DNA from 2 places in the Priestia sp. FSL P4-0332 genome. Region 2 is predicted to be linked to the other one. Evidence: a T-box and tRNA genes for the amino acid it is inferred to sense, from the RefSeq annotation. Region 2 holds a T-box; the other holds one or more tRNA genes.
The links. The T-box of region 2 lies ahead of leuS (leucine--tRNA ligase). A T-box ahead of a tRNA ligase gene usually reads a tRNA of that ligase, here a tRNA-Leu.
Positions count from the first base shown of each region.

Region 1: it encodes a tRNA-Leu, which carries the amino acid that the T-box ahead of leuS (leucine--tRNA ligase) is inferred to sense. The anticodon was not compared.

Region 1 is NZ_JBBOUA010000001.1:2,265,429-2,280,506, reverse strand. It holds gene MKY06_RS11525 (VanW family protein) at 128-1,066, shown strand; gene MKY06_RS11520 (YjcZ family sporulation protein) at 1,140-1,262, opposite strand; gene MKY06_RS11515 (GNAT family N-acetyltransferase) at 1,451-1,963, opposite strand; gene MKY06_RS11510 (hypothetical protein) at 2,046-2,270, opposite strand; gene MKY06_RS11505 (spore germination protein) at 2,417-4,039, shown strand; gene MKY06_RS11500 (Ger(x)C family spore germination protein) at 4,029-5,252, shown strand; partial or broken gene MKY06_RS11495 (GerAB/ArcD/ProY family transporter) at 5,273-6,375, shown strand; gene MKY06_RS11490 (Na+/H+ antiporter NhaC family protein) at 6,553-7,953, opposite strand; tRNA gene MKY06_RS11485 (tRNA-Gly) at 8,169-8,240, opposite strand; tRNA gene MKY06_RS11480 (tRNA-Leu) at 8,260-8,341, opposite strand; tRNA gene MKY06_RS11475 (tRNA-Trp) at 8,368-8,441, opposite strand; gene MKY06_RS11470 (phospholipase D-like domain-containing protein) at 8,663-10,057, opposite strand; gene MKY06_RS11465 (hypothetical protein) at 10,364-10,633, opposite strand; gene MKY06_RS11460 (GerAB/ArcD/ProY family transporter) at 11,147-11,653, shown strand; gene MKY06_RS11455 (GerAB/ArcD/ProY family transporter) at 11,668-12,255, shown strand; gene MKY06_RS11450 (hypothetical protein) at 12,352-12,585, shown strand; gene MKY06_RS11445 (GerAB/ArcD/ProY family transporter) at 12,612-13,733, shown strand; gene MKY06_RS11440 (FAD-dependent oxidoreductase) at 13,760-15,078, opposite strand, start outside.
Region 2 is NZ_JBBOUA010000001.1:4,707,677-4,722,754, forward strand. It holds gene cysK (cysteine synthase A) at 1-390, shown strand, start outside; gene pepV (dipeptidase PepV) at 423-1,826, opposite strand; gene MKY06_RS24650 (DeoR family transcriptional regulator) at 2,235-2,456, shown strand; gene MKY06_RS24655 (pseudouridine synthase) at 2,679-3,395, opposite strand; gene MKY06_RS24660 (putative polysaccharide biosynthesis protein) at 3,447-5,090, opposite strand; gene MKY06_RS24665 (BaiN/RdsA family NAD(P)/FAD-dependent oxidoreductase) at 5,301-6,572, shown strand; gene MKY06_RS24670 (sporulation protein Cse60) at 6,577-6,756, opposite strand; gene MKY06_RS24675 (rhodanese-like domain-containing protein) at 7,254-7,565, opposite strand; gene leuS (leucine--tRNA ligase) at 7,805-10,219, opposite strand; T-box leader at 10,284-10,502, opposite strand; gene MKY06_RS24685 (hypothetical protein) at 10,745-10,942, opposite strand; gene MKY06_RS24690 (GntP family permease) at 11,007-12,329, opposite strand; gene MKY06_RS24695 (MDR family MFS transporter) at 12,486-13,673, opposite strand; gene MKY06_RS24700 (hypothetical protein) at 13,832-13,987, opposite strand; gene MKY06_RS24705 (YtzC family protein) at 14,000-14,263, opposite strand; gene MKY06_RS24710 (TIGR01212 family radical SAM protein) at 14,433-15,078, shown strand, end outside.

The sequences.
Region 1 (15,078 bases), 2.4 Mb from region 2:
ATACAATTATAAATAGAAATTTTTACACGCTAAGCTCATGGAAAATAATACAAAAAAGAGCTTGTGAATCTTATACATTAAACGGTTCATTTTATTCATACTAACAGGTGAAAGCGAGGTATATGATATGAATTTCACTTGGATGGTTGGACTTTTAATGCTCATTCAACCTCTTTCTACACAAGACCACCTATCTATTACTCATGACGGTAACCCAATTGAACGGATTGAACGGGACAAAGTGGCCGTGCCTCTTCTTCCTGTACCTATGGTTGATCTTGATCGATACAATCTTCTTCTAAAAGAATTGGATAAAAAAACATATAGAGAGCCCATAAATGCCCGCATTGATAAAAGCGGACAAATTGTTCCTGAGCAAGCGGGTGTCAAACTATATCATAAAGATTTTGCGAAGAAATTTTATACTTATTTTTTTAACGGCGGTACGTCAACATTAGAAATCCCGACGCTTCCTGTTCCGCCTCGCGTGGATAAGGAGCTGCTTGCAACGATTCGAATTAAGCAAATCGGTCATTATCATACGTTATTTAACCCTCATAATAAAAATCGTTCTCACAATATTTCCCTTGCGGCTGAATCACTAGACAGCAGCGTCATATTTCCTGGGGAAGTTTTCTCGTTTAATCAAACCGTCGGAAAAAGAACGGCAGCCAAAGGGTATATGCGTGCGCCAATCATTGTAAAAGGAGAGTATTCTGAAGGAGTTGGAGGAGGAATTTGCCAAGTTTCTTCTACCTTATTTAACGCCGTCGATAACGCTGGCGTAACAATTACGCAGCGTTACTCACATAGCCGCAGTGTTTCCTACGTACCTCCTGGGCGAGATGCTACCGTGAGCTGGTATGGACCTGACTTTCATTTTAAAAATACGTATAGTGATCCTTTGTTGATTCGAGCGCAGGTGCACGGCGGAGTCGTAAGCGTAGCCGTTTATTCTACCGATGCGATTGAATACAAGCCTCGCCGCGTGCCTTGGGCTTCTATTAATCAATTGCAGAAAGAGAAAAAAATTGAATCACATGTTGATACTGAGCCTGCCGATTAATCATCTCTTCCAGCTTTTTATAATGAACATAAAAAAGCCTAAAGGGTATCCTTTAGGCTATTCAGTGATATAATTAGCAGCCGTAGCCGCCACCGTAACCACCGCTATAACAACTACATCCGATAATTACTAATAGAATAAATAATACAACTAATAAAGCGAAACCAGAACCAAATCCACATCCAGCATTAGACATACAAGCACTCCCTTTCAACGTAATTTTCTGTTGCTAAAACAAAGAAGGTTCAAACATGGGGTGTTTCTCATGGATAGGTTATTGTATGTCTGCCTAGACGTTTTGGTTTGCTGTTCTGCTCATTTTTTTAAAATTGGGCTTGTTTTCGTCTTTATAACTCGGAAAATGCAATTCCGTAAAAGTAAAGCTCATTTCCACTCTTCCTTTAAAATCGCGTAATAATATTCATCCCACCATCCTTTTTCAGTTGGAATACATTTTTTAAAATACCCTTCTCTTCTCATCCCAATCTTCTCCATAACACGATAAGAAGACGTATTCTCAGGTTGACAAGTAGCAATAATCCGATGCAGTTTCATTGTGTTAAAGCCATAGTCCACTATTGCTTTTGCCGCTTCTGAAGCATATCCTTTCTGATGATAGAGAGAATTAAATACCCAGCCAATTTCATAAGTATGGTTGCCAAAATAGTTAAAAAAGACGATATGACCAATTAGAATTTTTTTGTTTTTTAATACAACTGGAAAATTTTTAACATTTTCTTTCATATTTTCATTTAAAAATTTCTTCGCATCAGTCTTACTAAAAACACCTTCTGGTATATACTTCATGACATTAGCATCAGATGTATATGCGTAGACATCTTGCCAATCTTCATATTTAAATTTGCGTATTAGTAATCTTTTAGTCTCAATGTTCATGTGGTTCTCCCCTATCTCAAAGCTATCTCTCTATACGCTTGTTTCGATAGTGAAGATATAAAAACCTCTTTGCACCAAGTTACTATTGCTTTTGTTGACGCTTCTTTAAAACAAGATAAAGTGACTCTGCGAAAAAGAAAAACAAAAGAGAAAAAAGGACAAATAATTCGGCCACTTCCATTACACGAAACGGGCTTAAAGCATTGTATAGTGCCTGCAGTACGTTTGTTCCTTGAAAAAGATCAATTCCTACAGAAAGAGCGATCACAGATCCAAATAGCAGCAGGCTAACTCCAATAATTTTCATCATTTTCTCTCCTCACCTAATCATTACTTACCTCATAGGGTCGTCATTTTTATTTACCGTCATGCAAAAGATATTTTGTTAAAAATTACATAATTATACGGTTTTTGGTCAAATTAATAAAAACTATAGTAAGGGTGCTTTCATTTATGCCTTCGTTCTTTAAAAATCAAAAATCTAAAAATAAACTTCAACCTCAGGCAGATCAAACAAACAACGAACAAACAGTGTCTTCTCTTAAGAATCTGCTGTCTGAAAACCTTACCCTCATTAAAGAGAAAACTGGAAACAGCTCAGATATTGTGATTCGTCATTTTAAAATAAGCGTCAATAACAGCTTGGCTGCTGCTATCGTCTACATAGAAGGGATTGTAGATAATCAGGCTATTCAAGATTACTTACTGCAGTCTCTTATGAAAGATAATCAAAAAAACGACCTAAACGATCAAAATGCATTAGAGTTAATTTCCGAAGACATCGTAACAATGGGTAACGTATCGTTTGCAGACAACTGGAATGATTTACTTTCTTCTTTAATGTCCGGTGACAGCCTTCTTATTGTCGACGGCATAAACCGCGTACTCAGCGTGAGTACACAAGGCGGTGAAAAGCGTGCCATTGCAGAATCTACTACTCAAATGGTAGTGCGAGGACCAAAAGGTGCCTTCACTGAGTCTATTGGCACAAACTTAGCCATGGTGCGCCGAATTATTAAAACACCCGACTTATGGCTAGAGTTGATGAAGATTGGCCGGGTAACTAAAACGGATGTCACTCTTATGTATATTCATGGCATCGCAAACGATAAAGTTGTAAAAGAAATTCGAAAGCGATTAAAAAACATTGATATTGATAGTATTTTGGAATCAGGTTATGTTGAGCAGCTAATTGAAGATCAAACGGTCACTCCTTTTCCAACTATTTATAATACAGAAAGACCCGATGTGGTGGCGGGTAACCTTTTGGAAGGAAGAATTGCTATTTTTGTGGATGGAACTCCTTTTGTACTTATCGCTCCAGCTTTGTTCATTCAATTTTTCCAATCGGCTGAAGATTACTACGCACGCTTTGATATTGCGACGTCCATTCGTCTTTTGCGGGTGTTTATGTTTATGATTTCACTTATCGCTCCTGCTATGTATGTGGCGGTTACGACATTTCATCAAGAGATGGTACCCACAACGCTTATTGTAGCTCTTGCGGCACAGCGAGAATCCGTTCCATTTCCCGCGTTCGTGGAAGCTTTTTTTATGGAAGTCACCTTTGAAATTTTGCGTGAAGCAGGGATTCGTTTACCAAAAGCTATCGGCTCTGCTGTATCGATCGTTGGAGCTCTTGTTATTGGGCAAGCAGCGGTCCAAGCAGGGATCGTCTCACCAGCTATGGTTATTATTGTATCGATTACAGCCATTGCTAGCTTTGCCACACCGTCTTTCGATATGGCTATTTCAGCGCGTTTAATTCGTTTTTTATTTATATTAGGAGCGGCTACATTCGGTTTCTATGGCATTATCCTTATTCTTTTAATGGGGGTTGGACACCTGTGCAGCTTACGTTCATTTGGTGTTCCTTACATGACGCCATTAGCACCCTTTATTCCTGTAAGCAATGAAGATACATTGCTTCGGTTACCTTGGTGGACGATGAGAAGAAGACCTAAATTAATTAGTGATAACAAAGTTCGTCAAAGCAAACATCAAAAGCCTGAGCCTCCTTCTTCAAGAGGCATGATTAATCAGGAAATGGAAGAAGATGATCAAAATGAAACGTAAAAGTTTATTTTTACTGGTAATGACCATAATGATGGTATTGCTTACTAGCTGCTGGAGTAAAAAAGAGTTAACGGACCTTTCATTTGTATCGGCAATGGGCATTGATAAAACGAAAGACGGGCGGTATGAGCTTACCTTTCAAATTATTAACCCGGGAAATGTAGCTGGCTTACAAGGGGGCGGCGGTACTCAAAGTCCGCCTGTTACGATCTATTCCGCTTCCGGTGATAATTTAGTTGAAGCAAGCAGACGCGCTTCAGCTAGAATTTCCCGAAGACTTTATTATGCCCATACCAACTTAGTCGTGATCGGAGAAAAACTAGCGCGTGAAGAAGGAATTAACATTCTTATTGATTCTATTGATCGCGATCCTGAGTTTCGAATTACGACTTCCTTAGTAATCGCAAACCAATCAAGTGCTGCTGATTTGGTAAAAGCACTAACGCCTGTCGATAAAATTCCAGCAAACAAAATTATGAAAACGCTGGAGTTCACTCAAAGAAAATGGGGAGAAAACCTAAAGGTTTCCTTTCAAGAAGTGATGAGATCTCTCGAATCTCCCGGAGGAGAAGCGCTAGTATCGGGTTTTCGTTTAGTTGGAAATCCTCAACAAGCAGAAAAATTAGATAATCTCCAGCAAAGCGCACCAGAAGCTACCCTTCGTGCTTCTGGCATTGCTGTTTTTAAAAATGGAAAGTTAATCGACTGGTTGTACAATAGTCCAGCCAGAGGCAGTGTTTGGATCCTTGATAAAATACAAGGAACCGATATTAATGTAGATTGGAAAGGAAAAAAAGAAGCGCTTGCCTATCAAACAGTTCGTCAAAAAACGGATGTATCTGTAAAAATGATAAAAGGAAAACCTTATGCGTCCGTTCATACTCGTGTAGAAGGCGATCTTGGAGAAGTGGAGGTCCCTGTTGATACACGTCAACCTGCTGTAATCAAAAAAATGGAAAAAGCTGCAGGTAAAGAAATAAAAAAAGAATTACAAACGGCTATTAAACAAGCTCAGACAGACAAAGTTGATATCTTTGGATTTGGAGAAGCGCTGGAACGCACGCGCCCCAATCAGTGGGAAAAACTCAAATCAGAATGGGATGACGTTTACTTTCCAAAATTAGATGTAGACGTTACGGTAGAAGCTTATATTCGCCGAACAGGTCTGCGCAATAAATCATTTCTTTCTAGCGTAAAAGAAAAACAACACTAAGACAAGGAGGTACTGGGTATATGGAAAAAGCAAAAATTAGCGCCACTCAATTATTTATTCTCATGGTTTTATTTGAACTGGGAAGCGCTCTATTAGTCCCTCTTGCAATGGGAGCGAAACAAGATGCGTGGCTAGCTATTTTAATTGGAATGCTGTGCAGCTTTTTTTCTTCTTAATCTATCATAAACTCTATTCCTACTATCCGGACCTCCTGCCTACAGAGTATATGCAGAAAATTTTAGGTAAGGTACTGGGAACACTTCTTGCCTTCATATATATTGTGTATTTTTTATACGATGCATCGCGAGTTCTGAGAGATTTCGGAGAGATGCTTCTTACTTTTGCTTATCCGGATACGCCTTTATTTATTGCCAATGCTTTATTGATGCTGGTCATTATCTATATAACCCGAAAAGGAATTGAAGCAATAGCGAGGTCAGGAGAGCTTCTGTTTATTTTTATGTATTTTCTGGCTATTGCAGGCTTCATCTTAATTATTAGCTCAGGATTAATTGATTTTAAGAACTTACAGCCGGTATTAAAAGAAGGAATACTTCCTGTTGCCAAAGTTGCTTTAACCGAAACGCTGTATTTCCCTTTCACAGAAGCTATTGTATTTACCATGCTTCTGCCTTATTTAAGCAACCCTAAAAAAGCAAATGTCACCATGCTATGCGCAACGGGATTAAGCGGAATTAATCTAATTATTACGATGATCATTAACATTAGCGTGCTTGGAGTTGATTTGACGACAAGATCACAGTTCCCTCTTCTGAGTACTGTCCAAACAATCCAAGTAGCTGATTTTTTAGAGCGTCTAGATGTATTTTTTATGTTCGCTATGGTTATTGGGATTTATTTTAAAGTTAGCATCTTGTTTTATGCTTCTATAATAAGTACAGCTACTTTATTTAAAATTAAATCTCCTTCACGTCTGGCATATCCTTTAGGCATCATTGTGTTGTTTTTGTCGATTACGATCGCTAGTAATTTTCAAGAGCATCTTTATGAAGGATTGCACGTAGCAAGATTGCTTTTACATATGCCACTTTTTGCTGTCGTACCTATACTGCTTCTGCTTATCGCATTTTTTAAGAATAGGAAGCGGCAGCAGAGACAATAACAATAAATTTGCAGTTAGTGAGGTGATTTTCGTGTATATATGGTTTTATGATCATTTTGTTAATACCATCTTATTTCCGCTTACTTGTATCATACTAGTGTGCCTATCATTAGGACTGTATGCATACGTTAAGCTGAAAAAACTAAAAAATTGATACTAGATGGCTATTTCTCTCATTCAAAACAAGAAAGATACAACGAGATAAAAAGCAACTGTTATTCCTGCTGCAATTAAAGCTGGTTTTAATTTATACTTAGCATATTCAATAACAGATAAATCTAATATTTTGGCGATGGTATTCGTATCGTCGCTTAAAGGTGAAGAAAACGCTCCAAATGAACCGCTCGCAAATACCGCACCGATAATCAACGGTAAAGAAAGGTCTGCAGAACTTGCAAGCGATACGCCAAGCGGCATTAAAATCCCCCACGTCCCCCAAGCAGACCCGATAAAGTAAGAAATAGCAGCTCCAAACACAAACATAAAAGGAGTGACAAACATTTGAGGAATCCACTTAGAATGTGCCGTCACGAAATTCGAAAAACCCAAGTCTTCTGTAACAGCGGATAATCCCCATACTACCGATAACAACAGAATAACGGACATTAAGTCATTGCCTCCTGTGATAAAACCATTAAGCAAATTCTGTAATGTAAAGCGCTGAAATAAGAAAAAAATGAGGGTAATTAACGTAGTCATAATCAAAGCTACTACCATCGCTTCTAGTACGTCTGCTTTAATAAATGCTTCAAAAAAGGTGTGACTTTTATGATGTCCACTCCACCATGTTAAAAGTAAGGTGAGTGAGATCACGACAAGTAAAGGCACTAAGAGATTCCAAGGCTTAGAAGGCAAATCCTTCGATACGCAAGGATGACAATCATGCCAATCTTTTTCGTCTTCTTCCTCAAGCTTCATAGGAGCCGTAGATGTTGAATGATGAAAAAAGCTTAAATAAATCCCTACTAAAATAATTACAATCGAAAAGAAGTTATAAGGAATACTTTGAATGAACAAAGAATAAGCGTCTTGTTTTATGCCTTGATGATCAATCGCCATTTGAATGATTGATACCATATATCCTACAAATGCCGTTGCCACAGGAATTAAGACGATAACAGGAGTAGCAGTTGTTTCAATAACAAAACCTAGCTCTGCTGTCGTCATTTTCACTTTTTTCAGCAGCGCTCTCATGATGGGCGCGATCGTAACAAAACGAAATGTCGGAGCACTGAATGTCCCAATGGTTGAAACATAGGTTAAAATAAGGGCTTTTTTTCTTGTATCAATTCTTTCTGCAGCAGTTTCCACAAACCCCTTAACTCCTCCAGCCATCTTAATCATTCCGATAAGCCCTGAAAACGCGTATAAAAAGACGACGATTTCTATATTACTTTTATTTCTAAGAGCTTGTACAACGTAGTGAAGTAGCTTTTCAACACCTCCAATAATCGAATGATCAATCAAATAAGCGCCTACTAATAAGCCCAAAAACAACCCTGGCAGCACTTGTTTGGTGAAAATAGCTATTGGAATAACAATTAAAAACGGTATAATGGAAAACCAACTAGATTCCATAGGACTCTCCCCTATCTTAAAAACCATATTAGATGTCTTCACGTATCGTTCATTAGCTTTTAATGTAACCCCAATATTATGTGTATATTCACGAAAACAACACGTATAAGCAGTACTGCTTTAATAAAATATTTCTGATTAAAAACAGCATAATAAAACTCTTTATTTCTACAACAAAAAAAGCAGTTTGCACATGCAAACTGCTTTTGAAAAGAAGCGGAAGACGAGGTTCGAACTCGCGACCCCCACCTTGGCAAGGTGGTGTTCTACCACTGAACTACTTCCGCGCATATATGAAAGTAAAGATGCGGGTGAAGGGACTTGAACCCCCACGTCATAAGACACTAGATCCTAAGTCTAGCGCGTCTGCCAATTCCGCCACACCCGCGTGTGAACTAAAAGATAACTTCAAAATGGCAGGGGCAGTAGGAATTGAACCCACACTGACGGTTTTGGAGACCGTAGTTCTACCTTTAAACTATGCCCCTAGAAATGATTTCTTCAAAAGAACCTCGTTTATTAACGACGCTATATCATAATAAAACATATATGGAATTTCGTCAATAGGTCTTTTGATAAATCATAACTAGTACTAGCAGTTTCAAAAAAACTGTGAGGCATATCACAGCTTTTTACACATTCCCTTCACCAGCTGCAGTCTTCTTTAATCTCCGCTATTTGTTTTTAGAGACTCTACTGTAACACAGTACTATACAAAATGTCTCCAAAATCGCGTAAAGACCGAAAGAATATGTAGAAGTGCAGATTTTACAGGAGGCGCGTTTTTTTGAGAATCCGTATTAAAATCCACAGGTTCTCCCTCATTTCCCACAAGCATACTGTGAGAAATTTTAGTTTCAATAGCTCCTGTTAACTCGGCTGCAAATTCTTTACTATCTATCATAACCATGGATTCAGTATTTAAAAATGCAGAGCGGGAATCTAAGTTAAAAGAACCAACTGCACTTAAACGCTGATCATAAACAACAGATTTCCCGTGAATTGAATAGGGCTTTTGATATTCATAAAGCTTTGAACCAGCTTTTATGACGTGATTCTTCACTCCCAAGTATGCAGAAAAAGCCATAGCATTTGGAGTGGATGTAATAGAATTAGTTAAAATAATTCTTTGTACTTTGGGTTTTACCCGCTTATCTATATACCGTTCCATCTCTTTTGTTGGTACGATATAAGGGCTTTGAACAACAATGGATTTTTCAGCTTGTTGGGAAAGCTTAATAAATGTTTTCCATATAAAAGGGCTTTTATTAATTCTCTGAATAGGATTTGTAATAAAAGAAACCTTTCTTGTAGGCATCGTTGATTCTCTCCATACAATATAAGGATGGACAAAAGGTTCGTTTGCTTTTTTTGCCTTTTCGTATTGATCTATCAACAATTTTTTTCCTGAAAGACCACGAAATTGTTTAGTCTTCTTGAGCTTTTGAAAAGCTTTGCGTGTATACGGATGAGTCCATAATTTCTCTACATACTTCTCCATTGAGAGAATGACACTATGACTTTCTTGCTTTGTGTTATAAATCAGCACATCACGGTCATAGACAAAATTTTTATCTGGTTGACTGGCCAAGTATTTATCTCCAATATTTCGTCCTCCAATAATACCTAATTGGCCATCGACTACTATTATTTTATCGTGAAGACGATTATGCCAGGTCCAAGGTTTAAAAATAGTGAAGGGCTCATAGTACTTTAATTCTATATTATTGTGGAAAGCTAGAGCATAAAGAACATTTTTTCTCTTGCCTTTTAATCCATGAGAGATCCCGTCTAATAGCACTCGAATACGTATACCTCGATCCGCAGCTTCGAATAAAGCGCCCATAAGTAAATCCGAAGAACGACCTTTACCGATGGAAAAGTAAGCAATATCAATTGTATGCCTCGCTTCTTGAATCATCTGCATCCGAACAAGCCCTGAAAAATAACCGTTTTCCAAAAGCATAACCCGGTCTGTGGATTCTTCCTTTCCGTAAAAATTCTCAGTATTTATTACTTTTAAGTCTTTTCCCTTGTGCAAAGGGACATAAAACAGTACCACTGCAGTTACGAATACATATATGAAGTACAATACGACAATCATTATTAGTATATTTATTAGCATGTTCCTGTCACAATCCCTTTCCATTCTTATCGTTCTGTTTTTATTAGGATTCTTACTTTTTTAACTTCTATACCTTTTAAAATAAGAATGGAATGATGGATTATTTGTTACACCACTGTTGATTTCCGTGCAAGTCTTCGCCTTTCCCCCAAACAATAGCCAGAAGCAATTATATACACGAAACCTACGTTCACACTACCAATAAAAAAAGCAGAAGTTCATTATCTTCTGCTTTTACAATTTATACCCTATTGTGAACCTGTTCTAAGTAAAACAGCGGCTCTTTTATTGATTAAGGTTGTTCTCCATATCTTTTATATCTTGCTGAAACTCTGTTAAACGCTGACGCTGTGTTTCAGAAGCATTTTCAAGCGCATTCTCAATTTGCTGAGAGGCTTCATTCACTTCACCTATCGCTTGCTTCGCTTCATGGCCGTACGATGCATCATTTTTAGCTTCATTTGCCTGTTCATATGCATCTACTGCTTCTTTATGCCCCTGCTGTGCTGCTTGAAACGATTGTTGTTTATCTTTATTGTATGGGAATTTTTTCATCATAGTGCTCCTTTCCATTTGTTCACTCTTTAGTGTGGCATTTTTCTACATATTCATACAACGCTTCAATAGGTTAAAGCTAAGTGTATATTCCTCATAACAAACCCCTCAATCATATAAGAGCCCTAGAAAATATCTTCTATCTCCTGAAATACTTTCTATATTCTACAGAAATGTATAATGACTTTCTGTAGCGGACATCATACGAATAGCTTATCTGAACGAAAAAATGTATTGGGGTTGACTGCATGCACTTGTTTCTTTCCTTTTTGATCATTTGTGCAGGGATTATATGGATGGAAATAAAAAGATTACCTCAACACTCTCATAAAAAGGAACGGAACATTTTTATTGTGTTCATGACAATCAGTATCATAATCGCTCTTGCAAAAATCTTTCGGCTGCCTCTACCGAACCCTTCTGATTGGGTAGAAGTAATGTTTCAACCTTTAAGTCACTTATTATTCCGTTGGATCACTTAATTAGTGTATATGGCAAAAGGATGTGCTCATTTTGCTTAATGAAATCAATATTTCAGCTGCGCAGTTTCGCAAATTAGTAACTTTGTATAGCATCGGAAGCACAATTATTGTTGTACCTGCCGCTATTACAGCTGATGCTCATCAAGATGCCTGGATTGCCGCACTCTTCGGTGTTGCATTAGGAATTGGCTTAGTTTTGCTTTTTACCTCACTAGGAAAAATGTTTCCAACGCTTACGCTGATGGAAATGAACGAAAAAATTTTTGGCAAACTATTTGGAAAGATTGTTTCTGCTGTTTTTGTGTTATCCAATTTATTTATCAGCAGTCAAGTTCTTTACTATGTAGGGAATTTTCTCACTACACAAATTCTTCCCTACACCCCGCTTACAGCCATCCACATTGCATTTATGGGTGTGGTCATCGTAGGAGTACGCCTAGGAATAGAGGTTATTGCACGAAGTGCCGAGATTTTATTCCCTTGGTTTGTCGGATTATTCGGGCTTCTCATTGTGTCTATGATCCTCAAATTAAAATAGAGCATCTTCAGCCTGTGTTCGAAATCCATCCAAAAGCTTTTATTCGTGCTGTTTTAACGTTTTTAAGCATAAGTTCTTTGACTTATACGATTCTGCTTATGATTTTCCCTTCCCATACACCAGACACGAAAAAGGCAACTCAATCTTTTTATATAGGTAATGTAGCCGGTGGACTAGTGATGGTTACGTTAATCTTACTCGGAATTTTAGTACTTGGTCCTTATTACTCCCAAATCACCATGTTTCCAAGCTATGAATTAGGAAGAAGAATTGATGTAGGAAACTTTCTTCAAGGAATTGAAGTAGTCATTGCTATTTTGTGGTTTATTACTCTCTTTTTTAAGCTTTGCATTTACTTTTACGCTACTCTTTTGGGGTTTGCCAATGTATTTCATATAAAGGATTACAAGCTATTTTCTTTTCCAGTCGCACTCATCATGATTACCCTTTCCCTTATTGTGTATCCAAGCGTTTCTTATCAAAAGGATTGGGATACAAAAACGTGGATTCCCTACAGCTTACTTGTAGGCATCTTATATCCACTTTTCCTTTTAATTGCAGGGTTTATTCAAAACAAAAAGCGGCGTTCTAGCAATGGATAGAAACTCAAAAACCTTTAATAAAGAATGCACCTTCAGTATAAGTAATTATTTTTCAGGAAAATATAACACTAATTATTCATGTATAGGAGCTAGTGTATGCTAGGGGTATTGGGTTTACTTATCGTTTGCACGCTCGTCATTTGGTTTGAAGTACCTAAACTACGGCATAAAAAAGCGAAGAAAGAACTGTGGCTATTCTATACAGTTCTTGCAATCGGAATGGTGGTAAGCATCTGTAAAGCACTTGGTTTAAATGTTCCAAATCCTTCTGATTTATCAGCTGCTATCTTCAAGCCAATCAGCATATTTTTATTTCATTTATTATCTTAATACGTTAAGACGAGGAAGTGAATACAGTGAAACCTGTAGTTAAAATTTCAACGATTCAATTTCGCATGCTCGTTATGCTTTATACAATTGGAAGCACAATTGTTATTGCTCCAGCAGCTATGACTGTAGATTCCAAACAAACCGCTTGGATTCCAGCTATCCTTGGAGTAGTATGCGGATTTGTATTAGTAAAAGTATATATAGCTCTCGGACTGTTATTTAAAGATAAAAATCTGATAGAAATCAATGAAGCAGTGTTTGGAAAATATCTAGGAAAAGGTGTATCTTGTTTATTTGTCACGTCTACTGTCATAACATGCAGCCGCATTGTATACTACGTGGGGAGTTTTTTAAATACACATATTATGATGGAAACGCCGCTGATTGCTATTCACATTATTTTTATGCTTGTGGTTGTGTTCGGAGCAAGACTCGGACTAGAAACCATCGCACGCTGCTGTGAAATATTTTTCCCTTGGTTTATTGGCCTTCTCGGAATTTTCATCTTCTCACTGACTCCTCAAATGAAAGTCCAAAACCTTATGCCTTTATTAGATATTCACTTAAAGCCGCTGACTCATTCGGTTTTCATCTTTCTTAGCATCACTTATTTTACTTTTGCTCCTTTAATGATGGTATTTCCTCTTCATTTAAGAAAACCTGAAAAAGGTGCTAAAGCTTTAATGAGCGGAAGTCTGTTAGGTGGATTTATTATGGTAGCGATCATTCTCTTTTGTATAATGGTTATTGGCTCTTATCATTCTTCAACTACCATGTTTCCTGTATACGAAATGGCTAAGCGAATTGAGCTGGGGAATTTTTTGCAAGGAATTGAAGTAATTATTGCTATTATATGGTTTCTTACTCTTTTCTTTAAAGTTTCTCTTTATTTTCATGCTTCTATCGCTGGGCTTTGCCACATTTTTAACGTTAACGAAACTCGATTTCTAACGTTACCGATGGGGTTAATCGTTACAACTTTTTCTATTATCGTTTATCCAACTATTATCTATCAAAAAACATGGTTAGCCGAAACGTGGATTCCCTATAGTTTTTTCGTAGGGGCTTTTTATCCTTTTATTCTTCTTATTATAGGCTGGATCCGCTTTAGACCTGCTAAAATAAAAAAGATAATAAAATCTACATAAAAAAAGCAGGTAGTCACCTGCTTTTTTTATGCTTGAAGCGCTTGAAGTCCTGCTTGGTTTAAGAAATGCCAAGGCTTATTAAAGTGCGGTTGAAAGAAAAAGTCCATAAAGCCAAGCTCATCGATGGTCATTTCCTGCTGTACACATACAGACAATGTATTGATTGCTTGAGTAGCATCAATTTTAGAAATAACCTGTGCGCCTACAATTCGTCTTGTTTCTTCTTCAAATACTACTTTCAACGTAATATTTTCGTACGTTGGCATGAATTCAGGTCGGTTATTCTCTGATATTGTGATACTTTTCACATTCATATCAAAAAGAGAAGCTGCTGTTTCAGTTATGCCGGTAGATGCAACATTGTAATCATAAATATGCAGACCTGACGTTCCTTGTGTTCCCATATACTTAATCGTTGACTTAACAAGGTTTTGAGCTACTAATGTTCCCATTCTAACTGCATTTGTAGCAAGCGGAATATAGGCATGTTTCTTAATCGGATTATAGTAAATGGCACAGCTATCTCCGGCAGCAAATATATCTTTTTTGCTTGTTTGCATATATTCATCAACCACAATTGCGCCGTTTGGAAGCATGTCTACTTGTCCTTTTACTAAGTCTGTATTTGGACGGAAGCCAACACACAGAATAACAAGATCCGCTTCGTATTCGCCTTCAGTTGTCACTACTTTTTCAACAGATCCCTCACTGCCTACAAATTTAGTAACCGCTTGGTTTAATGCTAATTTAACTCCTCGATTTTCAAACTCAGTTTCCATTAGATTCGTAAATTCTGGATCAAGATATTTATTTAAAATGCGATCAGCACTATCAATAAACGTGACTTCTTTTCCATACACTTCGAATGCTTCTACTAATTCTGCACCAATATAGCCCGCACCAATTACGGCTATTTTCTTCGCTTGCTTCGCTTTTTCAATAATGTGATTAGCATGCTGATAGTTTTTACAAAGCACAACATTATTTAAATCGATGCCTTCAAGGTTTGGAATGATCGGCCATGATCCAGTTGTCATCACTAATTTATCAAATGTATCTTCAAATTCTTCGTTGGTTTCTAAATTTCGTACAGCTATTTTTTTACCATCTGTATCAATATTCGTAACTTCATGTTTCATTTTCATATTTACACCCATCTCTTGCAATTCAGACGGTGAAGAGTAAAATAAGCCATTTGCATCTTTTACGACCCCGCCTACATAGAGCGCAATTCCACAAGACAAAAATGAAACATTATCATTTCGCTCATAAACTGTAATTTTAGCTTCTGGATAAAGTTCTGCCATATTTTTTACTGCTGCCGTTCCTGCATGTGTACACCCTA
Region 2 (15,078 bases):
ACAGGGGGAACGATTACAGGAACTGGTGAAGTCCTAAGAGAAAACTACCCAAATATGACCGTTCATGTTGTGGAACCAGCTGGGTCTCCTGTATTATCTGGAGGAAGACCTGGGAAGCACAAGCTTGTAGGAACAAGCCCTGGGTTTATTCCTGATACGCTTAATGTAGATGTTTACGATGAAATTTTAAAAATTAAAGATGAACAAGCCTACGATATTACGCGACGCTTGGCTTCTGAAGAAGGAATTTTAGTCGGTCCTTCATCTGGCGCTGCGTGCTATGCTGCTATCGAGGTAGCCAAAAAATTATCTCCTGATCAAGTGGTCGTATGTATTGCTTGCGATACAGGTGAACGTTACTTATCAAGCGACCTGTTCTCATTTGAATAATAAAAAAGCGAACGCAAAGGCGTTCGCTTTTTTTATTTAGCTAATTCGTAAATAGCCTGTGCATAAATAGCTGTTGCACGAAGTAAATCTTCAATTACCATGTACTCGTCTTTTTCGTGCGCTACTTCTTCACGGCCTGGGAAAAGAGGTCCAAATGCCACACCCGCTTCTAATGCTCTGGCATATGTTCCTCCTCCAATTGAAATAAGTGTAGGTTCTTCATTTGTTTGTTCTTGGTAAACCTTTTGAAGCGTTTGAATAAGCTCATGTTTTTGATCGACGTGATGCGGTTTAGAATCTGTAAAATGTTTGATGGTCATTTGATAAGATTCACTTTTTTCTTTAATCGTATCAATAATATCGTCAATATGAGCTGATACAGGATAGCGAATGTTTAAACCAAAGTGCCCCGCTTCTTCTTGATTGTAAGACATGATTCCAACATTTATCGTTAAATCACCCGTGACCTCATCTTTGCGATTTAAGCCCATTTTTTCTCCTAGTGCATCTTGGACTAAATACGCATTTGCATAACCTACAAACTGATTAGCTTGTTCATCAAGTTCTAATGTGTGTAAAAAGCGAAGAAGCGTAAGGCCAGCATTTTTCCCTTTATCAGGCACACTTCCATGTGCTGAAACGCCTTCTAAAGTAAGTGTGTATACACCGCTCTTGTCTGTTATTGAACCTTTTAAAGACTGATCCTTTAAAAATTGATTATATTTATTTTCAATATCCGTTTCACTATGGAATTCAAGAACAGCTGTTGCAAGATCAGGAACCATATTGTAGCGTCGCCCAGAGACAAATGATGTAAGCTGAACGCTTCCCTTTGTTCCTTCAATTGGCTGCTGGCGAATTTCTACGTCTGTAATGCCTTTTTCAGCAAAAATGATAGGAAAATCCGCATCCGGCGCAAATCCCATAGTTGGCATCTCTTCATGGTTGAAGTAGTGGTCCACACATCTCCAGTCACTTTCTTCATCCGTTCCAATAATTATTCGCACCCGTTTAGATAGAGGAAGCCCTAAATCTTTCACAATTTTCATCGCATAATAAGCAGCCATCGTCGGGCCTTTATCATCGATTGCTCCTCTAGCAAAAATTTTCCCGTCTTTTATTTCACCGCCGTATGGATCAACCGACCACCCGTCTCCTTCAGGAACAACGTCTACGTGACAAAGAATGCCAAGAAGGTCTTTCCCTTCTCCTGCCTCAATATGACCAGCATATCCGTCTACGTTCTTGACGGAAAACCCGTCATTTTTTCCTTTATTTAAAAGAAAGTGAAGCGCTTGAGCAATTCCAGGTCCGAATGGCTCTTCTTGTTTTTCTGTGCTTGTCAAAACACTTTTAATTTGTAGAAAACGCTGCGTCTCAGCTAGAATTTCAGCTTCTCTTTTTTGAACTTCCTCTTTCCAATTAATTGCCGTCATCTGTTTGTCTCCTTTTCCTGCTTTTACAGATTGTATCTATCATTACTATTGGTAAATTTAACTTTATCATACCTTTATATAGAAAGAAATAATTGTCTCTTTCCTTTCATATCAAAGGTTTACAGAGTCAAAATTCCGGGAAATAATTTGTAGGCACAATCGATAAAAACGGATTCTATTTGTTTATTGTTTACATATACTATAAAAAATGTGCAAATAGAGGAAGGAGATGTTACGAAAGGATTACATATTTATATCATTTTTTGTAAATATTGTGTTAATTTGCGTTTTCTCTTTTATTTTTCTGTCGATTTTGTGTACAATAAGGATAAGGACTGAAATAGTGCTTGACATCTCAGAGTTATAAAGAAGTTGTGCCTTACGAAAAACGAATAAGGAAGTGGTTTTTTGAAACCTTCAACTAATCGAATGCTAACTCGTATCAAATCGGTCTATATGTTCATTTGTAAAAATGGAACAGTTACAACGCAAGAGCTCGTAGACGAATTTGGTATTACACCAAGAACCATTCAGCGTGACTTGAATGTGTTAGCATATAATGATTTAGTTCGCAGCCCAAGTCGCGGTACATGGACGACTACGCAAAAGAAGGTCAAGATGTCATCCTAGTAAGTTTATTTCAAGGGTAGTAAGTGATTTATATATAGAGATAAAATTCTACGCAGTAGAAAGTCCAGACTTGGACGAGTGCATAGTCCCCCGCTCCATTTGCACGTCAAGCAGAGTTGGTACTCGTTTAAGTGCTTTAACGTGAAATGTTTCACTTGTCTAACAAAGTGGACAAAAAAAGGAACCATTTTAGACTTAGGTTCCTTTTTCTTTCGCCTCTTCTTAGGCATTTGATTGTTGTAATAAAGCTAGTTCCTCTTCCGTTAACTCCCTATACTCTCCTAAATCTAACGACTCGTCTAATAGCAAAGCTCCCATAGATAAACGTTTTAAATACGTTACTTTTTTTCCTCTTGCTTCAAACATACGCTTCACTTGATGAAATTTCCCTTCAACGATCGTTAATTCAATTTCTGATTCCACACCGCTTGTTAGTATCTTTAACTCTGCTGATTTTGTTACATATCCATCATCAAGAGTGACACCTTGTCTAAATGCTTCAGCATCTTCTTCAGTCACCGGTGCATTAATTTTTGCAAAATATGTTTTAGGAACGTGTTTTTTAGGAGATAGCAGCTGATGTGCAAGCTGACCGTCATTCGTCAGCAGCAAGAGCCCTTCTGTATCTTTATCTAAACGCCCTACCGGAAATGGGTCATACACAGCATCGTCAAGTTCAAGTAAGTCCAAAACTGTTTCATGAAGAGAATCTTCTGTTGCTGATATGACGCCTTGCGGCTTATGAAGCATAAAGTAAACAAATTCTCGGTAAGAAACGGCTTCGCCATGCACAGTTATTTCTTGTTCATCTGGATTAACGTGGACCTTAGCATCTTTAACTGCTGTACCGTCTACCTTAACAGCTCCAGTCTTTAAAAGACCTTTAACTTCTTTTCGGCTTCCGTACCCAATGGTAGAAAGCAATTTATCCAAACGCATGTAATATCCTCCTCTTTTTTGAAAAGAAGATGACTCTAACGAGTCATCTTCTTAGGCACTGCGCTGTTTATTTCGGCGCAGTATCTTTCGTTCAATTGCACCTGTTACCCTCGCTCCCATTACTTTTTCAAGCAGGCTTGAACGATAGGTAATAATAAAGTAAATAATGCCGCCTACTGCTGCTCCTATAATCGTAATAACAGTGGCAGAGAATCGTCCTGGCGTTGTAAACAGACCAATCACTGCTGCGACAATTTTTACGCTGATTCCCATAATCGCAACAAAAATGAGAATAAGCACAGAGCGTTTTATAAACTCACTGTAGTTATATTTTGCGTGTTTTTGAATAAGCGCAAACATATAAACAAGAGATACGATATAGCCTAGTGCTGTCGCTAAAACTGAACCAATCTCGTGGAACATAAGAATAAATGGAACGTTCACGACAATTTTCACAATCAATCCAAATAATAGACTTAAAACAGCATATTTTTGTTTGTTGATTCCTTGTAAAATAGCTCCATTAACCGTAAAAAATGAGAACAATAAAGCTACCGGTGCATAGTAAAGCAAGACATTTCCACCCGCATCCGATGCATCTGTTCCAAAGAAAAACGTATAGGCTGGGCCAGCTAAAGCCATTAATCCTACAGATGCTGGCAGCACAAGAAACATAATCGTTTGATATGTTTGATCAATTTGCTTTTGCAGTACGTTATAATCTTTATTCACAAAGGAACGTGTAATCGTTGGTACAAGAGTCAAACCGAACGCAGTAGCTAATGAAACGGGAATCATCACAAGCTTTGGAACATAAGACTGAACAATTCCGTTCATTGACTCTGCTATTTCTTTTTGTCCAGCCGCTACCATCGCACGGTTAAATGTGAATTGGTCCACATACTGATAAAGCGGAATAGCCAAGCTGACAAAGACATATGGCAATGAATACGTAAGCAGCTCTTTAAAAATGGATACGGTAGAAATACGCGTAGGCGTTACCGTCTGCTCGTTCACCATTTTATCAAGATAAGGCTTTCGTTTTTTCCAATACCAAATTAATACAGCCAGTCCAGCAAGAGCTCCTACAAAAGCCCCCATCGTAGCAAATCCAACGGCTAATGCAAGACTTCCATGGACAACTTTGATGACGATATAGGTAGATGCCAATAAAAAGACAACCCGCACAAGCTGTTCAACTACTTGTGAAACAGCTGTTGGTCCCATAGACTGGTGACCTTGGAAAAATCCTCGCATTAAACTCATCATCGGTACTACAATTAACGCAACACTAACCATTCGCATAACCATTACTACATCTTCTAAGGAGTTATTTAAATCAGAACCTCCCAGTGTAATTCTAGACATAACAGGAGCTAACGAATATAAAAGTAAAAATGCAAGTATTCCTGTGACAAGCATTAATTTCATGCCGGCCCGGTACATTCTTCTACTCGTATAGTAATCACCGAGTGCATTATATTTTGATACAAATTTCGATACGGCCATTGGCATACCGGCTGTAGCAATACTTAAATAAATAGCATATTGGTTATATCCGTAACCAAACAGTGCTCCCCCTACGGTTCCAACAAGGATCGCAAATGGAAATAAATAAATCATTCCCAAGATTCGGGATACATAGGTGCCAAGCGTTAGCACAAAGGTCCCTCTTAACAATTTTGAATCAGACATACGTTTGCCTCCGATACTTAATGTTACATAATGATAATAATGATAGAATTGAAAAGAAGCAAGTGACAGTATACACTAAGAAAGGTCTTATACTCACTCGCACTCGTCAACAAACTAAAAAACAAAGACTATAGCCCATTTTATCCAATGTTGAGAGATTTGTCAGTGAACAAACTAAAATTTTTTAAGAATAGACAGGTTGGTGAAAGTATGATATATGATGTAGTCGTAATCGGAGGAGGACCTTCTGGTTTGATGGCATCGATTGCAGCTGGTGAGTCAGGTGCAAACGTATTATTAATTGATAAAGGCAATAAACTTGGACGAAAGCTTGCCATTTCTGGAGGCGGACGCTGTAATGTGACAAACCGTCTTCCCATTGATGAACTTATTAAACACATTCCAGGAAACGGACGCTTTTTATACAGTGCGTTTTCTGTTTTTAATAACGAAGATATCATCTCTTATTTTGAAGGCCTTGGAATTAAATTAAAAGAAGAAGATCACGGTCGTATGTTTCCGGTCAGCAATAAAGCGCAATCTGTTGTTGACGCATTAATTAGCGAACTTCACCGTCTTCGTGTGACGATTCGCACAAACACAGCCGTTAAACGCGTAAACTATGAGAATAACACGGTAAAAGAAGTTGTGCTTCAAAACGGGGAAGCAATCCAAACGAAAAGCGTTGTGATTGCAGTAGGTGGAAAATCAGTACCTCATACAGGTTCGACAGGAGACGGTTATCAATGGGCAAAAGATGCGGGGCATAAAATTACTGAACTTTACCCAACAGAAGTTCCTATTACATCTAGCGAACACTTTATTAAAACCAAAACGCTTCAAGGTCTATCGCTTCGCAATGTAGGACTAAGCGTGCTTAATAAAAAAGGCAAACCTGTCATTACTCATCAAATGGATATGATTTTCACTCACTTTGGCATCTCTGGCCCTGCCGCTCTTCGCTGCAGCCAATATGTTGTTAAAGAGTTAAAGAAACAAAAAAGCAACACTGTTCAAATGTCTCTTGATTTATTTCCTAGCCAAAACGAAGAAGATATTTTCCAACAATTAGTCAGAACAACAAAAGAAGAGCCGAAAAAAGCAATTAAAAATGTCTTAAAAGGTTTTGTATCTGAACGCTATCTATTGTTTTTACTCGAGCAAGCAGGCATTGATAGCCAAGCGCTAGCAGGACAGCTTCAGCATGAGAAACTGAGAGAATTTGCAAGACTGTGCAAACGATTTGAATTTGCTGTAAACGGCACGCTTTCTTTAGAAAAAGCATTCGTAACAGGAGGCGGCGTATCCGTTAAAGAAATTCACCCAAAAGAAATGTCTTCGAAATTTATGCAAGGCCTTTACTTCTGCGGGGAAATTCTTGATATCCACGGATATACTGGAGGATACAATATCACTTCTGCTCTTGTAACAGGCCGTTTGGCTGGCAGTAATGCAGGAGAATTTGCAACAAGCCTAGCATAATATGCTAGGCTTTATACATAACCATGGCTGAAAAACAGTACACCTGCTCATCACGATCAACATCCACTGTCACTTGGTATTTAATATCAACGACGTCTTCATCCTCTAATTTCCGTAAAAATCGATTCACCGCAAATTCTAAATCTTTTTCATGCTCTTTATCAAACATTTTTACTTGTATCACAGCTTCTACCACCTTGTCCTATCAAATTTGTTTCAATCAGAATGGACTGTTTCTCTTGATGATGGTTTTTGTACGGATTTTCAATCTCTTACTACCTCTATTTTTATGAGGGCTTTTATAGATTTAGTCATCATTTGTTTTCCTGCTATCATTTTAGTCGGATGGCAGAAGTTTCATTCAAAAAAGAGGTTGAGACATAACTAAATTAATTCAATCTAAAGACGAACAAATGGGATACATGAGCTGAACCGCTTGTAACACGGCAGTCGATTTCCTTGCAAGAATTCGCTTTCCGCGGGCGGCCGGTGAGCCTCCTCCTCGCTTGCGCTCCTGGGGGGCTCACCTGTGTCGCCTTGCCTTCCAATCAACTGCTAGAAGAAACGAAACAAATAAAACCTATGTTCACCATAACAAAAAAAAATGAACCACTAATCAAACATGTTGATCAATGGTTCATTTTTCACTTCAGCTAAGATACTTTTGTCTCAGCCTCTTTTTTATTTATTAACCGTTTTTCCTTCCCACTCTAACATACCGCCAGCCATATTTGTTACTTTATATCCTTGTTCTTGAAGGTAGTAACATACGTTTTCACTGCGGCGGCCCGAACGGCAAATGAAAATATATTCTTTGTCTTTATCGAAATAATCCACATTAGCTGGAATATCATTCATACGAATGTGTTTAGCAGTTGGAATCATTCCTTCTGCTACTTCTTCATCTTCGCGCACATCAACTAAATGAAGTTCTTCTCCATTTTCAACACGTTTTTGAAGTTCTTCAGGCGTAATTACTTTTACTTCTTCCATCTTCGTCATTCCTCTCTATTCTTTCATTCAGCTTGCTATCGCTATTGTAGCAAATTCAAATACCTTTATGCCACAAAATAAGAAAAGCTTAAGCAGCAAGCCTGCCTAAGCTTTTCCCATCGTAGTTAAAAATTTAACTAAGCGCCTGATGTTAACCCGAAAGGCGGACATCAGGCGCTTAGGTCTAGTACAGAACCCCTGACAGCTCTTTAGTCAGGAGTTCTGTTCTACATCAATACTTAATTAGCTACGATGTTTACTAATTTACCAGGCACAGCAATCACTTTGCGCACTGTCTTACCTTCAATGAACTCTTTAACATCTTCATTAGCCATTGCAATATCTTGAAGCTCTTCACGAGATGCCTCAGCAGGTACGTTTACTTTCGCACGTACTTTACCGTTAATTTGAACGACAATTTCCACTTCATCATCTACAAGTTTCGCTTCGTCAAACGCAGGCCAAGCCTCATACGAAATTGTATCTTCGTGACCTAGTTTGCTCCATAATTCCTCAGTCGTATGAGGACAAATTGGTGCTAATAGCTTCACAAATCCTTCTACGTATTGCTTTGGCAGCACGTCAACTTTGTATGCATCATTGATGAATACCATAAGCTGAGAGATACCTGTATTAAAACGGAGGCCTTCGTAATCTTCCGTTACTTTTTTCACCGTTTGGTGATACACGCGTTCAAGCGTAGTGTCATTGCTTTCTTGAACCTTGCTGCTTAATTCACCGTTATCGTCAACAAGTAAGCGCCATACACGATCTAAGAAACGGCGTGCACCATCAAGCCCTTTTGTTGACCAAGCGATTGATGCATCTAAAGGCCCCATGAACATTTCATAAAGGCGAAGCGTATCTGCTCCGTGGCTTTCTACGATCTCGTCTGGGTTTACAACGTTACCTTTTGACTTACTCATTTTTTCGTTGTTTTCTCCAAGAATCATACCTTGGTTAAACAGTTTTTGGAACGGCTCTTTTGTTGGAACTACGCCGATATCATATAAAAACTTATGCCAGAAACGAGCATATAATAAGTGAAGAACAGCGTGTTCAGCTCCACCGATATAAATATCAACCGGCAACCATTCTTTTAATTTATCTGCATCTGCTAACGCTTCACTGTTTGTCGGATCAATGTAGCGTAAGTAATACCAGCAGCTGCCTGCCCATTGAGGCATTGTATTTGTTTCGCGACGCCCTTTTTTGCCTGTTTCCGGATCTACAACATTCACCCAGTCATCAATGTTTGCTAACGGAGATTCACCTGTGCCTGACGGTTTGATTTCAGTCGTTTTTGGTAACACAAGCGGAAGCTGATCTTCAGGAACTGCAGTCGTTGTGCCATCTTCCCAGTGGATAACAGGAATTGGTTCACCCCAGTAGCGCTGACGACTGAATAACCAGTCACGCAGACGGTATGTTACTTGTTTTTCACCTTTTTCATTTGCTTGAAGCCACTGAATCATATTTGAAATTGCTTCTTCTTTATCTAAACCATTTAAGAAGTCTGAATTAACGTGCTCGCCGTCGCCTGTATAAGCTTCTTTTGAAACGTCTCCGCCCGCTACTACTTCTTTAATAGGCAGTTCAAATTTAACAGCAAATTCATAATCACGCTCATCATGAGCCGGAACAGCCATAATTGCACCGGTGCCATAGCTCATTAGAACATAGTCAGCAATCCAAATTGGCATTCTCTCGCCGTTTACAGGGTTAATTGCATAAGCACCAGTGAATACGCCAGTTTTGTCTTTGGCTAAGTCTGTACGTTCTAAATCGCTTTTGCTTTTAATTTGATCTAAATACGCTTCTACTGCTTCTTTTTGTTCGGCTGTTGTAATTTTTTCCACAAACGGATGTTCAGGTGCTAAAACGGCATACGTTGCCCCAAATAGCGTGTCAGGACGCGTTGTGAACACAGTAAACGTGTCGTCGTATCCATCGATTGTGAAGTGCACGTGAGCTCCTTCAGAGCGGCCAATCCAGTTGCGCTGCATTTCTTTAATACTTTCTGGCCAATCAAGCTCATCTAAATCTTCTAGTAAACGATCTGCATAAGCTGTGATTTTAAGCATCCACTGCTTCATTGGACGACGCTCAACCGGATGTCCCCCACGCTCACTTTTGCCGTCAATCACTTCTTCGTTCGCAAGTACTGTTCCTAGAGCAGGACACCAGTTAACAGCTACTTCATCCACATAAGCTAAGCCCTTTTTATATAGCTGTAAGAAAATCCACTGCGTCCATTTGTAGTAGTTTGGATCAGTTGTATTAATTTCTCGCTCCCAATCGTAAGAGAAACCTAACGATTTGATTTGACGACGGAAATTATTAATGTTAAGTTCAGTGAATTCAGCCGGGTCGTTTCCTGTATCTAATGCATACTGTTCAGCAGGTAGTCCGAATGCATCCCATCCCATCGGATGAAGTACATTGTATCCTTGCATACGCTTCATACGAGATAAAATATCCGTTGCTGTATAACCTTCTGGATGCCCAACGTGTAAACCAGCGCCAGATGGATAAGGGAACATATCTAATGCGTAAAACTTACGCTTTCCTTCATCTTCTGTTGTTCTAAATGTTTTATTTTCTTCCCAAACTTTTTGCCATTTTTGTTCGATCTTTTCATGATTAAAAGCCATACATAATCCTCCTTGTACGCTCCAGCTGTATTTAATTAAACTAAAAAACCCCTCATCCCTCAAACAAAGGGACGAGAGGTTGAATAAACTTCCCGCGGTACCACCCAAATTAGCACAATTATGTACTCACTCATTTTCCTTAACGCGGATAGACGGCAAATGTTACTTTACTTCACATTTACAACTCCAAGGTGAGTTCATGAACGCTCGTTTGCTGACTCGCACCAACCGTCAACTCTCTTAGCTCGCTTCGTTCACTACTATTCCTTATCATAGTTTTTACATCATACTACCTTGTATTGTAAATAATATGTTCGTAAACTGCAAGTTGTTCAACGGATTTTGTAAAAGTTTCTGCACTGCAGCACTGCTTTGTTGCTAAATCCTCTCTTTCATTCTTATATATGAACAACTTCTCCCAAAAACATACATCCACGGCCAAACAAAAAAGGATTGAGACATAATTAAATCAATCCAATTTAAAGACGAACAAATGGGATAAATGCGCTAGTATGAATCTCTTGGTTACACCACTGTTGATTTCCGTGCAAGACTTCTCTTTCCGCGGGCAGCCGATGAGCCTCCTCGTTGCTTACACTCATGCGGGGTCTCACCTATTTCAGGAGTCTTTGTCTTTGTCTTTCCCTCCACTCCACAGCTAGAAGCACCTAAACAAATGAAACCTACGTGCACCATAAACATGAAAAAATCCGAACGATTCATCGTTCGGATCTTCCTTCAACTAAAATACTTTTATTCCTGTCCCTGCTTCCTTTAGCTGCTATTATTAAATGCCCAATCCAAAAGAAAACAGGATAATCGCAAGTACAAGACCAACAAGCGGCACAATCACCGTCATTGCTGCAACTGATCCATACGCATCTTTATGAGTTTCTCCGCAAATAGAATTAATTGTTGTTACGACATAACCATTATGAGGCAAGGAATCTAATACTCCAGAGGAAATAGCTACTACGCGATGGAGAGCTTCTGGATTTACACCAGCATCTAGATAGTGAGGCGCTAAAATTGGCAAAGCAATCGCCTGACCTCCTGAAGCCGAACCTGTCATCCCCGCGATAACACTCACGGCAATAGCTCCCCCAATCAACGGACTTCCTGGAATATGCGTCATGGCATCTACAGCCACTCCAAACGCGGGAACAGCCTTAGCAACTCCTCCAAAACCTACGACAGCGGCTGTATTCCCAATAGCAATTAACGCACCCAGCGTTCCTTCTGAAGCTGCATTCCAAAATCCTTTAAAATGCTTTCGGTTCACAATATAAGTGACAATGATCCCGCTTAAAAGTGCGACAATCAACGCAGATTGCTGAAGTGGCTTATGAAGTGCAAAAGAAATAATGAGCACGACCACAAGCGGAAGCAAACTTAATAAAGGATTAGGAAGAGACTGATTTTCCGTTACTACTGGATCTTTCTCGCGTGATATAAAACGCTCTCCATTTTTAACTGCTTTTGAAATCAAGCGCTTTAACCACCAGTAGCCGAATACAGCCATCACTACTGCTACAACTAAACTAACTTCCCATCCTGCATACGGACTAGTCTTCAAATATTCAATTGGAATCCAGTTTTGGATTTCAGGCGACCCAGCTGAGGTCATCGTAAACGTAACTGAACCGAATGCTAAAGCAGCAGGGATAAACCGCCTCGGCAAATCGGCTTGTTTGAATAAGCTTAAAGCCATTGGATAGACAGAGAATGCTACTACAAACAGACTGACTCCTCCGTATGTTAAGACCGCACAGGCAAGGACAATCGCCAACACTGCTCTTTTCATTCCTAGTTTACTAACAATCCAGCGAGAAACACTATCAGCAGCCCCGCTGTCTTCCATCACTTTTCCAAAGACGGCGCCCAATAGAAACATTAAATACCAAGAAGCAATAAATCCTGTGAAACCAGACATGTAATTTCCAACAAAATTTGCTTCTCCTTCTTTCACCAGCTGCGGAAATAAAGGCATTCCGCTTGTTAACGCAACAACTAAAGCACTGAGCGGACCTGCTATAAATAAATTCATGCCTCTCATCGTTAATACAATGAGCAGCAATAACCCTCCAATTAATCCAATCATACTAAGCATGTTTAGCCCCCCATGAATTCATATAATTAGAAAACGCTTACATATTTACAGGTATATACTCCTTTCTTTGCTTGTCACAACCCTTACTATATTATTAAAGGAATACTGAAGACATTCCTACGTTTATTTAACAGTCAAAAATAAAACCACCTCTATTTATTTAGAGATGGTTAATGAACGCTGACGTTTTTCTTTTAATTTATAATCGTATATCCATGTTGTACACATGCTGAATAGCAATAGCCCAATTAATAAATAGCACAGCGTAGACATATTAAACGCATCGAAAATAACGCCTCCAAAGAGAGGACCAATCATTTTACCTGCAGTAGCCATGCTGTTAACTACGCCTTGATAAAATCCTTCTTTTCCAGATGGAGCCAACTGACTTGCAACAGCTGGAATGGCTGGCCAAACGAACATTTCTCCAATTGTTAACACAACCATTGCTGTTAAGAACTGCGGAAATGTTGTAGCATTCACCACGATAACAAAAGAAGCCACAAAAATAACCGTTCCAATTAGGACCTGTACTTTTAACGTTTTTGCTACTTTTTGAATGATGGGTACGATCAAAGGCTGACCGACTACAATTAAAATCCCGTTAATCGTCCAAAGCAAACTGTAGCTAGAAAGAGGTATATTCAGCTCACGCGTATGCGTAGCAATCGTTGTTTGCCACTGAACATACGCAACCCAGCATAAGACATACCCCGTACATAAAATAAGAAGAGCAGTCAGCTTCGTTTTATGCCCAATGCTCCCTGCTTCATTAAGGACATTCGTTTGTCCAACGGTAACCGAAATATGACGATATGAAAAAATAGCAATAAGCAGAAAAATAACGTATAAAATTGTATTAGCTAAGAAAATATACGTAAATGAATAAGACGCTACAATGCCCCCTACCGCGGCGCCAATAGCTACTCCTGCATTTTGAGCAACGTACATCGCATTAAATGCTTTTCTTCCGCCTTGTGGCCAAACGGACCCTGCCATTGCATACATAGATGGAAACACAATACCAGATCCAAACCCTACAACAACCAAGAGAACAACGTATGTAGGCCAACCATGGAAAAACACGAGTCCCACTAATGCAATAAGAGTAATAATAATTCCTGATAAAATGGATTTATATCCTCCGATTTTGTCAAAAAGAGTTCCTCCAAGCAAATTTCCTACTACGCTTGCAGCAGAATTCAGCATAAGAACAACTCCTGCGACGGATAACGACTTTCCTAAATGTTCATTTATATAAATGGTATTGAGAGGCCATAAAAATGAAGCTCCCGTTACGTTTACAAGCATACCAATAATCAAAAACCAAAGTGATTTGGGCATTGATCTCCCCCCTATCTATTCGAATGCCAACGTACATTCTAGTCTTTTCTTAAAGGGTTCGCAATGCTTTTACATATAGACAATTTATTTGAAATTCGCTGACTATTTAAAAAGGTGATTTCACATGACAATATCATGCAAAATCACCTTTTTACCGCTTACTTTTGCTTCGAACGAACCGGCTGTGCACGCTTGCTGTTTCGTGCTTTTAATTCTTTTACTGGATCAAAATCTTTTCCTAGCTCAATGTCATTGCTGTTGATCCCGTTTTTTGTTTTTTGTTCCGGATTATTTTGATTTGAACGCGTTGCCATAAAATCCTCTCCTTAATGCTGAGTTGTGATCAATTTATTTTGCAGCTGCTGAACTTGCAGGCGCATGCGATATAGCTGCTCTCTTTGCTGTGCATTTGCACTGTGAGAAAACTCTTCAATTTCTTTATAAGCATTTTCTAATTTTTCCTGTGCTTTTGTATATTCAGTGTCGTTATAATGTTCTTGCTTCATGCCTTCCTGCAACTGGCCTTGTCCAAAGCGAATAGCATCTTCACACTGTTGCATAAGTTGATCCACTGCTTGACGAGTTGTCATTCTCTATTCCTCCTATTCGTTCATTTCTGTCTTATTTTGCGCAACTTTACTTCCCTTTACGACAAGAAGAACCTGTTAAATATAAGCATCCTTAAATTTGTTTGGCACTTTTTCACGTTTTTGATACAATTTGTTGATGTATATTGCATGTAAAAAGGAGGTTGCTGATTTGAATCAGACAAACCCGTTTCCGTATAAATCTGAAAACAAACGTTATCATACCTGGAATTACCACTTACGTAACCACTTTGGCCATAAGGTATTTAAAGTAGCCTTAGATGGAGGATTTGATTGTCCAAACAGAGATGGCACAGTAGCTCACGGCGGCTGTACGTTTTGCAGTGCTGCCGGTTCGGGGGATTTTGCCGGAAACAGAGCGGATGACCTTGTGACACAATTTAATGAAATCCGTGAAAAAATGCATCATAAATGGAAAGACGGAAAATACGTTGCTTACTTTCAAGCATTTACTAATACTCATGCTCCTGTCGAGGAGCTTCGTGAAAAATATGAAGCCGTCTTAAAGCTTCCCGGAGTTGTTGGGCTTTCTATCGCCACGCGCCCTGACTGTCTCCCCGACGATGTGGTGGAATACTTGGCTGAATTAAATGAACGAACTTATCTATGGGTAGAACTTGGACTGCAAACTGTTCATGAACGAACTTCACTGCTTATCAACCGGGCACACGATCATCAATGCTATGTAGATGGCGTAGCAAAGCTCAGAAAACACGGTATTCGCGTTTGTTCTCACATCATTAATGGTTTGCCTTTAGAAACACCTGATATGATGATGGAAACGGTACGTGAAGTAG